3 regions of the Klebsiella sp. CSG-1 genome follow, and region 3 is predicted to be linked to each of the others. Evidence: predicted binding sites of a transcription regulator. Region 3 holds the regulator's gene; each other region holds the start of a gene.
The links. The regulator CRP, encoded in region 3, controls carbon source genes, mostly activating them, when cyclic AMP is high. The targets are predictions, from matches to a motif close to ATGTGANNNNNNTCACAT.

Region 1 (4,214 bases), on a different contig from region 3:
TTTGCTTATGCCGACCAAATCAGTCGACTGGCGCTGGAGCAGAGCGCGCAGGCGGCTCGTACCATCGTGCGCGACAGCGGCGACGGCAAAGTGCGTACCCTGGGGGCGGTAGAATACAGCGCGCTGTATACCAGCATCGATCCGCTGCAAAGTATGAGCCGCGAAGAGAAACTGGATATCCTGCGCCGCGTCGATAAAGCGGCTCGCGCCGCTGATAAACGCGTGCAGGAAGTGTCCGCCAGCCTGAGCGGCGTGTATGAATTGATTCTGGTCGCGGCGACCGATGGGACGTTAGCGGCGGACGTTCGTCCGCTGGTGCGTCTGTCGGTCAGCGTGCTGGTGGAAGACGACGGTAAACGCGAACGCGGCTCCAGCGGCGGCGGCGGTCGTTTTGGCTATGACTATTTCCTGGCTGCCGAAGACGGTGAAGTCCGTGCCGATGCCTGGGCGAAAGAAGCGGTGCGGATGGCGCTGGTGAATTTATCTGCCGTTGCCGCCCCGGCGGGCATGCTGCCGGTGGTGCTGGGGGCCGGTTGGCCTGGGGTATTGCTGCATGAAGCGGTAGGACACGGTCTGGAAGGCGATTTCAACCGTCGCGGTACCTCGGTGTTCAGCGGCCATATGGGGGAACTGGTGGCTTCCGAACTGTGCACCGTGGTGGATGATGGCACCATTGCCAATCGCCGCGGCTCGCTGGCCGTTGATGACGAAGGGACGCCGGGCCAATACAACGTGCTGATTGAGAACGGTATCCTGAAAGGTTATATGCAGGACAAACTCAATGCGCGTTTGATGGGCGTTGCGCCGACCGGTAACGGCCGTCGTGAGTCATACGCCCATCTGCCGATGCCGCGGATGACCAACACCTACATGCTGGCAGGTAAATCGACGCCGCAGGAGATTATCGAATCGGTTGATTACGGTATCTATGCCCCTAACTTCGGCGGTGGTCAGGTCGATATCACCTCAGGTAAGTTTGTGTTCTCCACTTCAGAAGCCTACCTGATCGAAAAAGGGAAGGTCACGAAAGCAGTGAAGGGGGCGACCCTGATCGGTTCCGGTATTGAAGCGATGCAGCAGATTTCCATGGTCGGTAACGATCTGAAGCTTGATAGCGGTGTCGGCGTGTGCGGTAAAGAGGGCCAGAGCGTGCCGGTAGGCGTTGGCCAACCGACGCTGAAAGTCGATAACCTTACCGTTGGCGGAACCGCCTGAGTATTCTGAATGCGCTTCCGCATTTTGCGGAGGCGCAGCCTGCACCGGACATCGCTGCCGTTTGTGTCGCGTCGCTAGCGGGCAATTCCCCGGCCGTGCATCCCCTGGTAAATTTTTGCCACCTCGACGAAATACTCCGTCAGTGAATTAATACAGACCTGAACCTTCAGCGGTAGCTTGTCTTTTTCGGTATACAGCGCGTACACCGGACGCGGATCTGACTGGTAGCTTGGCAGCAGGATCTCCAGCTCACCGCGGTTGATCTCTTCGATCGCCCACATCAGCGGAACGTAAGCCACCCCGACCCCTGCGGTCAGCCAGCGGACCAGCGTCATGGGATCGTTGGTGAGAAAGCGGCCCTGGGGGATCAGTTTGGTTGAGATCCCTTCCGGGGCGATAATTTCAAATTCATTATCAGGGCGCACACTGTACTCCAGCCACGAATGGCTGGCGAGATCGGCCGGTTTTTCCGGGATCCCCGCCTGCTGCAGGTAGCTTTTTGCTGCGCAGAGCACCATCGGCATCGAGCCAAGCCGGCGTGAAAAGAGGCTGGAATCCTGCAATGCCCCGACGCGGATCACCACATCCAGCCCGTCAGCAATCAGATCCGGCGCCGGAATTCCGGTGACCAGGTTGACGGATAAACCCGGGTACTCTTTCAGCATTCCAGCGGTTATGTGGGCGAGGACATTTTGTGCCATAGTTGAAGAGCAGCCGACGCGCAGCGTACCGATGGGCGTATTGTTAAACGCGTACAGTTGCTCATGGACGTCCTGCGCTTCGAACAGCATTCGTCGGCAGCCCTGGTAATAGATCTTGCCGGCTTCCGTTAAGCCAAGGCTGCGGGTGCTGCGGTTAAGCAGTTTCACCTGGAGTTCATCTTCCAGTCTGGAGACAGTCTGGCTGATGGATGAAACGCTCATCTGGAGCTGGTGTGCCGTGGCGGTAAATGAACCCAGTTCAACCACTTTGGCAAAAACGGACATGCGTTTTAATCGTTCCATTGTTCACTCTGACTTAAAAGTGATTTAGATCACATAATATAGATCATGCTGCAATTGTTACGTTACTATATTGTTAGCTACATAATAAACGCTTCACGCATATCACCTGTACGCTTCTTATCAAGGTCATCATGAGTCTGTTTCCTGTCATCGTGATTTTCGGCTTGTCATTTCCGCCGATCTTCTTTGAGTTGCTAATATCGCTGGCCATTTTCTGGTTGGTACATCGGCTGCTGGTTCCCACCGGCATCTATGATTTTGTCTGGCACCCTGCACTGTTTAATACCGCGTTATATTGCTGCCTTTTTTATCTGATATCGCGTTTGTTCGTTTGAGGTCGATGTGAAAACACTAACAAGAAATATCTTCCGTACCGCAATCACTGTGATACTGGTTATCCTCGCATTTGTCGCGATTTTTCGCGCATGGGTCTATTACACCGCATCGCCCTGGACGCGTGACGCACGCTTTAGCGCCGATATCGTGGCGATCGCGCCGGATGTGTCAGGACTGATTACGCAGGTCAACGTCAAGGATAACCAGCTGGTTAAGAAAGACCAGGTTTTGTTCGTGATCGATCAGCCGCGTTATCAGAAAGCCCTCGAAGAGGCTCAGGCCGATGTCGCTTACTACCAGACCCTGGCGCAGGAAAAGCGTACCGAGGCCGGGCGTCGTAACCGGCTTGGCATACAGGCGATGTCCCGTGAGGAAATAGACCAGGCCAACAACGTCTTACAAACGGTGGAGCATCAGCTGGCAAAAGCGATGGCAACCCGCGATCTGGCGAAGCTCGATCTTGAACGCACGGTTATCCGCGCGCCGGCCGATGGCTGGGTGACCAACCTCAACGTATACAGCGGCGAATTTATTACCCGTGGCTCCACAGCCGTGGCGCTGGTTAAGCAAGACACCTTTTACGTGGTGGCCTACCTCGAAGAGACCAAACTGGAAGGGGTTCGTCAGGGCTACCGTGCGGAAATCACCCCGCTGGGAAGCAGCCGCTCGATTAAAGGTACGGTGGACAGCATTGCCGCCGGGGTGACCAACGCCAGCAGCAGCAGCGACGCTAAAGGGATGGCTTCCGTGGATTCTAACCTTGAGTGGGTTCGCCTGGCGCAGCGTGTGCCGGTCCGTATTCGACTCGATAAGCAGCAGGGCAATCTGTGGCCAGCGGGGACAACCGCGACGGTGGTGATTACCGGTAAAGAAGACCGCGATACGACCCAGGTGAACTTCTTCCAGAAACTGGCGATGCGCCTGCGTGAGTTTGGTTAATCGCCATGGGGATCTTCACCATTGCTCCCCGGCACCTCCGCTTCGCCATTAAATTAGCGTGTGCGGTGGTGCTGGCGTTATTCGTCGGCTTCCACTTTCAACTGGAAACCCCGCGCTGGGCGGTGCTGACGGCGGCTATTGTTGCCGCCGGTCCGGCATTCGCCGCCGGGGGAGAACCCTATTCTGGCGCCATCCGCTATCGCGGGATGCTGCGTATCGTCGGGACGTTTATCGGCTGTATTGCCGCGCTGGCGATAATCATTCTGATGATTCGCGCGCCGCTGCTGATGATGCTGGTGTGCTGTCTGTGGGCGGGTTTCTGCACCTGGATCTCCTCGCTGGTTCGCGTCGAAAACTCCTACGCGTGGGGGCTGGCAGGCTATACGGCGCTGATCATTATTATCACCATTCATACCGATCCGATGCTGGCGCCGCAGTTTGCCGTTGAGCGTTGCAGCGAGATTGTGGTGGGGATTGTCAGCGCCATCATGGCGGATCTGCTATTTTCCCCGCGCTCGATTAAGAAAGAGATCGATCTTGAGCTGGATAACCTGCTGGTAGAACAGTACCGCCTGATGCAACTTTGTGTGGCGCATGGCGACAGCGAGGTGGTCGACAAAGCATGGGGGGCGCTGGTACGCCGGACTAACGCCCTGGAAGGCATGCGCGGCAACCTGATTATGGAGTCGTCGCGGTGGGCAAAGGTTAACCGCCGCCTGA
Region 2 (4,214 bases), on a different contig from region 3:
GCGCCTTTTCACCGATTTGGGCAATGAGCCGCGAAGAGTGGAAATCAGTGGCCGACAGGTTAATCGCAATATACAGATGCGGATGCCCGGCCAAAAATTCCCCGAGTTCGGAAAATAACTCATCCACCACGTAATCGGTGACCTGCGCAATCATCCCTTCATTTTCCGCCAGTGGAATAAACTCCGCCGGCGTCATCACCGGCCCGTCAAATCCCGGCCAACGCAGCAGCGCTTCGGCTCCGACGCAGCGGTTATTTTCGATATCAATAATCGGCTGATAATGCAGACACAGCTGACGCCGATTGAGCGCGCGTTGCAACATATTGCGCGGTGAATGGTATTGCTGCCGGGTGCGCAACCACACCAGTAAGATCAAAATGCTGCAAATCCCCCCCAGCGGGAGGGTGAGCGTCACCTGATCATAAAAGCTCTGGTAATAACTGGCGTACGAGGTAGACATAATCACGGCGATCGGGCGGATGGCGGAATGAGCCACGGTGTACACCCGGTTACCCTGGCGAAAAAAGGCATCTTCCTGACGAATCAGGCCATGCAGTACCGCGGGGTCGGCATTTCTACTGGTGGAAAAAAACTGATTCGTTTTTGTATCGTACAAACCGTAGGATAAATCTTTATCACTCGATATTAACGAACTGTAGGAGAGTGGATTAATCACCGCAATGTAGTGCCCTCGCTGCATATAGTTCATCGCAAAGCCGGGATAGAAAGGCGTATCGCGGTAATAGTAGATAGCGATATCCGGCTTTTTGGTATAATTCGCCGACGGAATACGCCATGCGCTATCGGGGCGGACCGCAGTCGAGCAAAACAAACGGGGACCGTCGGCATAAATTAAATCGTCAACATAAAGCAGGCTGCGAACAATCGACAACATATATTGCTGATGTCCGGCAGAGCACATTTCCCCTTTAAACTGCAAGGCTTTTTCACGCGCCCGATCGGCTTCATAAACCACCATTTCCGTTTTCTGCAGCGCCAGCTGTGAAAATGCGCGGAGCCGATCGGAGGTTTCGGCTTTGGCTCTGATTTGCGCAAACCACAGTGCCAGCACGACGGGGAGCAGAATCACCAGCGTCACTCCCAATATTCTCAACGCGTTGCGCAATGTGCGACGATTCATTTCCGTTTTTTATCCATGCGATATGCCTTATCACGGTAAAAGATCACACTCGTTGTTATACAACAGAGACTATTTTCAGCAACCGGTCGTTTGATGTAAAAACCCCATCCTCAATAATGATGAATAATACTAATTTCGCAGAAAATCGAGAAACACTCTCGGTATTCTAAAAACAGAGTCGTTATCTAATTCGGTTTATCCGTACGATCGACAAGAATAAGTAATAAAAGCCGCAGATAACGAGCTCAAAAAAAGCAATCAGACGCCGGGAAGAGCAGTTTGCCCGTTTGACGTGGTGGGAAGATGCCCCCGCCCTCATTATCCACAACAAAAATACGGCTTTAAAAACCGCCAAAAACGCGCATTTGGGGCTGGTGAATAAAACAGCAAATGTGATATAGTTCACACAACTTGATGAAACAAGAACAATGTTTCATTATTCTCCTGATTGCCCGTAGATAGCCAGAGCGCCACGTCATCGTCAGTCTCGCCAGGTTGTCAAAGGCACCCGATTTTCTTTGAGGATGAGGTTGATGGCTTCCATAACTACCAGTGTCATACTTTTGCGCTGGCCGCTGGTGAGCGCGGTTCTGATGTTTTTGGCCAGTTCGATGAACATTCAGCTACGCAAAAGTGATTATGCCGGTTTAGCCGTTATTTGTAGCTGCATCGGCCTGGTGGCGGCCTGCTGGTTCGCCACCGGCTTGTTGGGGATCACGCTGCTGGATATCGCGAAAATCTGGGGCAATATCAAAGACGTCATGATCGAAGTCATGAGCCAGACGCCACCACAATGGCCAATGGTCATGACCTGATAATAAAAAAGCTTCCTACGGGAGGCTTTTTTATTTACCGGCAAACACTACTCGCAATCCTTTGATATTTTAATAAATTTATCATTATAGATAATGTATTTATTCCCAGGCTGGCGCAGCGTCGCCTGGCGAACCACATCTCCTGGCCGTAAGTACCAGGCCTCGCCCTCTTCTTCCGTTGCATCGCATCCCGGCTTGATCAGCAGTTTAAACCAGGTATTGCCGCTGTTGCTGACGCTTCCCGCCTGCCGATCGAAGGCCCATTTGAACTGCACCTGCCGCGGGCGTACCACCAGAATCGTTTCCATCACGACCACCGGATCAATACCGATTGACCCGCCGGCCGCAGTACGGCCAATGCGGTTTCGGGTGGGAATTTCGCGAAACGAAACCCGGTAATAACGTTCACGATTATCCTGCGGGCCATGATAATAAAATTTAAAGTATTCCCCTTGCCCGGCCTGCAAGGTGAGCTGACGCGGGGCAAAGAGCAGTTCGCCGTCTGCCGGACGCGAACGGACCTCGTGACCTCCCGGCCGGTCTATCCCGACGACGGAAATCTGATAGAGCCGCGCGCTCGGGTTGTTATTCAGTACCCGTTTGGCGACAAAGTTCTCTTCAGCACCCAGCGAAAAAGTTAAATTGCCGACGGAAATCGCCCGGCCCGCCATTGGCAGACCCAGAAGCAGCAACCACGCGACGGCCTGGAGCAGATTAATTAATATTGCGCCATGTCGCCTGAACATGAATCTCTCCTGAAGCACTCACTTCACCAAACCAGCCATCGTCATCTACCGTTCTCAACGAAATATTGTCGTTCATCGGTATGGAAAATTTCACCGTCGTCTTGTTCATCACGCCAATATCGCCGGAAGCATCTGTCCACGGCGTCGTCAGCCACAGCGCATCCGTCATATCACGCCAGTTGTCATCGCAGCCGGCGTCATAATTTTTGCTCGTTCCGGTCTGGGTGGTAAACGTCAGCAGCGCCGGGAAAGGCACTTTTGTCACCCCGTCTGGCGAACTGAACAAGCAATATGAACGCCCGGCGATCGACTGCGACGGGCCGGTCACTTTGATCAGGACTTCATCGGCGGCGGTTTTTCCGCTGGTGGTGACGATATAGCCAAAATCCAGTGACGGCTGTCCGGCACCGACATACCCTTCGCGCGACGGTGAACTGCTGTACTCATCGGAAATAATGCTGATACTGAAATCACGCGGTTTGATAATCAGCGAGTTGGAGGTAGAAAATTCATACCAGCCGGACTCCGGCGAGGTGGTGTTCTGGAAGCGGAAGTTAAACAGATCCTTGGTATTAATATCACTGATGCCCAGCGCCACCATCTGCTTAAAGAAGTTACTGGAAAAGAAGATGTAGACCGAATCCGAGGATTTCATCTCGTTAAACGTATAGTAGTAGGCATTGCCGCTGACCGGTTTCCAGCTGTTACCATCGAGGCTGAACTGCATATCATAGATATTCACCGCCGACGTCAGCGACGTGTTGTTAATCGCCGGGAAAATATGAATCGAGGTGTTGCTCAGGCCATTATGCTGCAACGCATAGTTGACCATCTTGCAGCTCAGACCGCTACGGGTACCAATCGTCTGGGCGCGACAGTTCGAGCTGCCCTCCCCCAGCGTCGGGATCCCATCGCTATTGATAAAGACTTCGGTCAGAGAATGGGTGTTAATCAGCTTTAAGTTTGCCGCTTTAGTATGGGTCACTTTACGCACGTACCAGGCGCCGGAGGCCTGATCTTTGCAGCGCGCCCCGCTGCTTGCATCGTAGGAGACGGAAGTCTGGCAGGCATTGATCGTCATCGACATGCTGCCACCAACCGGCATCTGCTGCAGATACTGGTAGAAAGCGTCCGACATCATGCCATGCATCCATTTTTGGCCACCGGAGGTCACCGTCGCACCGTAAAAGCCGTTTGTATCCGTGACCTGGGGCAAAATCAGACTGGTCGCCATATCGCAACCGGCGTACCAGTTGATGCAGCGCAGCCCGCTCAGGGGGTTCGACACCGGCGAGTTTTCCAGCCACATGTCAAACTTCCAGTTGGCATTCAGCCCGGTGTTATAGCCGTTATCGATATAGCCCAGACTCTGCTGGTAGATAGTGCCGCTACCGGTATATTTCAGCCCGGTCCAGCGACTGGCGCCGGTCATGCGCGGATCCAGCACGCCGCCTGGAGTGGCGAAAAAGTTATCATCGGAGTTGTTTTCCACGAAAACAAACTGCACCGCTG
Region 3 (4,214 bases):
TCACGGATTTGCGGATGCGCTGGACTACTATCGCCAGTGTAGCGCAATGCCGCGGCTCAGCGACATTACTAAACCGACGTTGATCATTCATGCGAAGGACGATCCTTTTATGGACCACCACTCCATTCCGCCGCAAGAGCAACTCCCGGTAAATGTCGAGTATCAGCTGACAGAAAATGGCGGACACGTCGGATTCGTCGGCGGCACGCTGCGCAAGCCGGAAATGTGGCTGGAAAAGCGTATCCCGGACTGGTTAACCCGTTGGTTGGGAGCACAAAAATGATTATTCCCTGGCACGATCTGGATCCCGAAACGCTGGATAACCTGATCGAAAGCTTTGTGTTGCGTGAAGGCACCGATTATGGTGAACATGAACGCTCGCTGGCGGATAAAGTCGCCGACGTCAAACAGCAATTGAAAAGCGGAGAAGCCGTACTGGTGTGGTCAGAACTGCACGAGACGGTCAATATCATGCCCCGCAAGCAGTTTCACGGCTAAGGCGGCGCCACACATCGTTTAATCTGGGAGTTGTTATGTCTGCCAAACATCCGGTGATTGCCGTCACGGGCTCCAGCGGCGCGGGAACCACGACCACCAGCCTCGCCTTTCGTAAAATTTTCGCACAGCTAAACCTGCGTGCCGCTGAGGTGGAAGGCGACAGCTTCCATCGCTATACCCGCCCGGAAATGGACATGGCGATCCGCAAAGCGCGCGATCAGGGGAAACACATCAGCTACTTCGGTCCGGAAGCCAACGACTTCGGTCTGTTGGAAAACACCTTCCTTGAGTACGGGCGTAACGGTAGCGGCCAGTCGCGCAAGTATTTGCATACCTATGATGAGGCGGTGCCGTGGAATCAGGTGCCGGGCACATTCACACCGTGGCAACCGCTACCGGAACCGACCGATGTCCTGTTTTATGAAGGGCTGCACGGCGGGGTTGTTACGCCGCAGTATAACGTCGCGCAGAATGTCGACCTGCTGGTCGGCGTGGTGCCTATCGTCAACCTGGAATGGATTCAGAAGCTCATCCGCGATACCAGTGAACGCGGCCACTCCCGTGAAGCGGTGATGGATTCCGTGGTCCGTTCAATGGAAGACTATATCAACTTCATCACGCCGCAGTTTTCGCGCACCCATATCAACTTCCAGCGCGTTCCCACTGTCGACACCTCCAACCCGTTTGCGGCGAAGGGCATTCCGTCATTGGATGAAAGCTTTGTGGTGATCCATTTCCGCAACCTGCAGGATATCGATTTCCCCTGGCTGCTGGCGATGCTGCAGGGGTCGTTTATCTCGCATATCAATACGCTGGTGGTGCCTGGCGGGAAAATGGGGCTGGCGATGGAGCTCATCATGACGCCGCTAGTCGAACGACTGATGGAAGGGAAGAAAATCAGTTAACCACGTTAAAAAACCCCGAGCGCCTGGCGCTAAGCGGGGTTTTCGTCCTTCACTCACGGCTCCCGGATAAGGCGTTTGCGTCGCTCTCCGGGAAGGCTGCTTAGCCTTCCACCACTTCATAGGTGTGGGTGATATTCACCGCTTTTTGCAGCATCAGCGCCACCGAGCAGTATTTCTCCGCCGACAGATCCACCGCACGGGAAACGGCCGCCTCTTTCAGCTCCTTACCGGTGACGATAAAATGCATGTTGATATGGGTAAACAGGCGCGGCGCCTCTTCCCGACGTTCAGACGTCAGCTTGACTTCACAGTTGGTCACGTTGTGACGACCTTTCTGCAAAATAGACACGACATCGATCGCGCTACATCCGCCCGCCGCCATCAGCACCATCTCCATTGGGCTTGGCGCTTTATCTCCGGAGTTGCCGTCCATCAGAATCTGGTGACCTGACGCCGACTCTCCGATGAAGGTTAACCCTTCAACCCATTTCACACGAGCTTGCATAAAATTTAACTCCGAGGTTGCAATTTTCCTGACAGATTACGCGTACATAACAATTCTCGCAACGGAAGGCGACCTGCATCATGCTGAAGCGAGACACCAGGAGACATGCGGCAAAAGCTATGCTAAAACAGTCGGGATGCTACAGTATTACATTGATGTACTGCATGTATGCAGAGGAGTTCACATTACAGGCTGAAGAAAACTCACCAGCCGTTTCCCAGGCATAGGGAAACAATACGATTGCATGCCCGGATGCCGTGTAGTGTCGGCACCCGGAGATAGCTTATAACAGAGGATAACCGCGCATGGTGCTTGGCAAACCGCAAACAGACCCTACCCTCGAATGGTTCTTGTCTCATTGCCACATTCATAAGTACCCATCTAAAAGCACGCTGATCCACCAGGGTGAAAAAGCAGAAACGTTGTACTACATCGTCAAAGGCTCTGTGGCTGTGCTCATCAAGGATGAAGAAGGTAAAGAGATGATCCTCTCTTACCTCAACCAGGGCGATTTCATCGGTGAATTAGGCTTGTTTGAAGAAGGCCAGGAGCGTAGCGCCTGGGTACGTGCGAAAACCGCATGTGAAGTGGCCGAAATCTCCTACAAAAAATTCCGTCAGCTCATTCAGGTTAACCCGGATATCCTGATGCGCCTGTCGTCGCAGATGGCTCGCCGTCTGCAGGTGACCTCAGAAAAAGTGGGTAACCTTGCCTTCCTCGACGTCACCGGGCGCATCGCTCAGACGCTGTTGAACCTGGCAAAACAGCCGGATGCGATGACCCACCCTGATGGTATGCAAATTAAAATTACCCGTCAGGAAATTGGTCAGATCGTTGGCTGTTCCCGCGAAACCGTTGGCCGTATCCTGAAGATGCTGGAAGATCAGAACCTGATCTCCGCACACGGTAAAACTATCGTCGTATACGGTACGCGTTAAGTCGATAAAACGGCGTGTTGCTTACGCAACACGCCGTTTTTGTTTTCCCTCTATGTGGCGCAGGCTGATTTACCACCCGGAAGTCAACTATGCACTGCGGCAAACGCTGGTGTTGTGTTTGCCTGTCGCAATCGGTCTCCTCCTCGGTCACTTACAGCAAGGTCTGCTGTTTTCGCTGGTGCCCGCCTGCTGTAACGTCGCCGGTCTGGATACGCCGCACAAACGCTTTTTTAAACGTCTGATTATTGGCGGCTCGCTGTTTGCCGGCTGTAGCCTGGTGGTCCAGCTTCTTCTTCAGCAGGATATCCCGCTGCCCTTGATTCTCAGCGGCCTGGCGCTACTGCTGGGCGTAACGGCGGAGATCAGCTCTCTGCACGCCAGGCTTCTGCCCGCGTCGTTAATTGCCGCAATCTTTACCCTGAGCCTTGCCGGGAACATGCCCGTCTGGGAGCCACTGCTGATCTACGCCCTCGGGACGCTGTGGTACGGCCTGTTTAACTGGTTCTGGTTTTGGCTATGGCGCGAGCAGCCGCTGCGCGAATCGCTGAGCCTGCTTTATCGCGAGCTGGCTAACTACTGCGAAGCCAAATACAGCCTGCTGACCCAGCATATCGATCCCACCACTTCACTGCCGCCGCTGCTCACGCGCCAGCAGAAGGTGGTGGACCTGATCACCCAATGCTACCAGCAGATGCATATGCTGGCGGCGAACCAGCGCAATGACCACAAGCGCCTGCTGCGGGCATTTCAGATGGCGCTGGATTTGCAGGAACATATCTCCGTCAGCCTGCACCAACCCGAAGAAGTACAAAAACTGGTAGAGCGCAGCCATGCCGAGGCGGTGATCCGCTGGAACGCACAAACCGTTGCCGCACGCCTGCGGGTGCTGGCCGATGACATTCTCTACCACCGCTACCCGCAACGCTTTCATATGGATAAGCAAATCGGCGCGCTGGAGAAAATCGCCTGGCAGCATCCGGACAACCCGGTAGGGCAGTTCTGCGCCTGGCACTTCAGCCGAATAGCCCGGGTGCTGCGTACCCAGCGCCCGCTGTATGCTCGCAACCTGATGGCGGATAAAGAGCGCCGTCTGCCGCTGCTGCCCGCGCTAAAGAGCTATCTCTCATTAAAATCGCCGGCGCTACGTAACGCTGCGCGTATCTGCGTGATGTTAACGGCCGCGAGCCTGATGGGAAGCGCCCTGAACCTTCCCAAGCCTTACTGGATCCTGATGACGGTGCTTTTTGTGACCCAAAACGGCTACGGCGCGACGCGGGTACGTATCGTCCATCGGGCGGCAGGTACACTTGCCGGTCTGGCTATCGCCGGCCTGGCGCTGCACTTTCACGTCCCGGAGGGTTATACGCT

Region 1: aaeR (HTH-type transcriptional activator AaeR) is a predicted target of CRP. The motif match lies at 2,237-2,254, and genes of this name have one in related genera.
Region 2: AC007G_RS17660 (YjcB family protein) is a predicted target of CRP. The motif match lies at 1,532-1,549, and genes of this name have one in related genera.

Annotation. Positions count from the first base shown of each region.
Region 1 is NZ_JBWNLD010000002.1:22,598-26,811, forward strand. It holds gene tldD (metalloprotease TldD) at 1-1,215, shown strand, start outside; gene aaeR (HTH-type transcriptional activator AaeR) at 1,290-2,219, opposite strand; gene aaeX (p-hydroxybenzoic acid efflux pump operon protein AaeX) at 2,351-2,554, shown strand; gene aaeA (p-hydroxybenzoic acid efflux pump subunit AaeA) at 2,562-3,494, shown strand; gene aaeB (p-hydroxybenzoic acid efflux pump subunit AaeB) at 3,500-4,214, shown strand, end outside.
Region 2 is NZ_JBWNLD010000007.1:73,251-77,464, reverse strand. It holds gene AC007G_RS17665 (EAL domain-containing protein) at 1-1,141, opposite strand, end outside; gene AC007G_RS17660 (YjcB family protein) at 1,675-1,956, shown strand; gene AC007G_RS17655 (fimbrial biogenesis chaperone) at 2,004-2,702, opposite strand; gene ecpD (fimbrial adhesin EcpD) at 2,671-4,214, opposite strand, start outside.
Region 3 is NZ_JBWNLD010000005.1:476,357-480,570, reverse strand. It holds gene AC007G_RS15470 (hydrolase) at 1-283, shown strand, start outside; gene AC007G_RS15465 (YheU family protein) at 280-498, shown strand; gene AC007G_RS15460 (phosphoribulokinase) at 534-1,403, shown strand; gene AC007G_RS15455 (OsmC family protein) at 1,504-1,908, opposite strand; gene crp (cAMP-activated global transcriptional regulator CRP) at 2,214-2,846, shown strand; gene AC007G_RS15445 (YccS/YhfK family putative transporter) at 2,899-4,214, shown strand, end outside.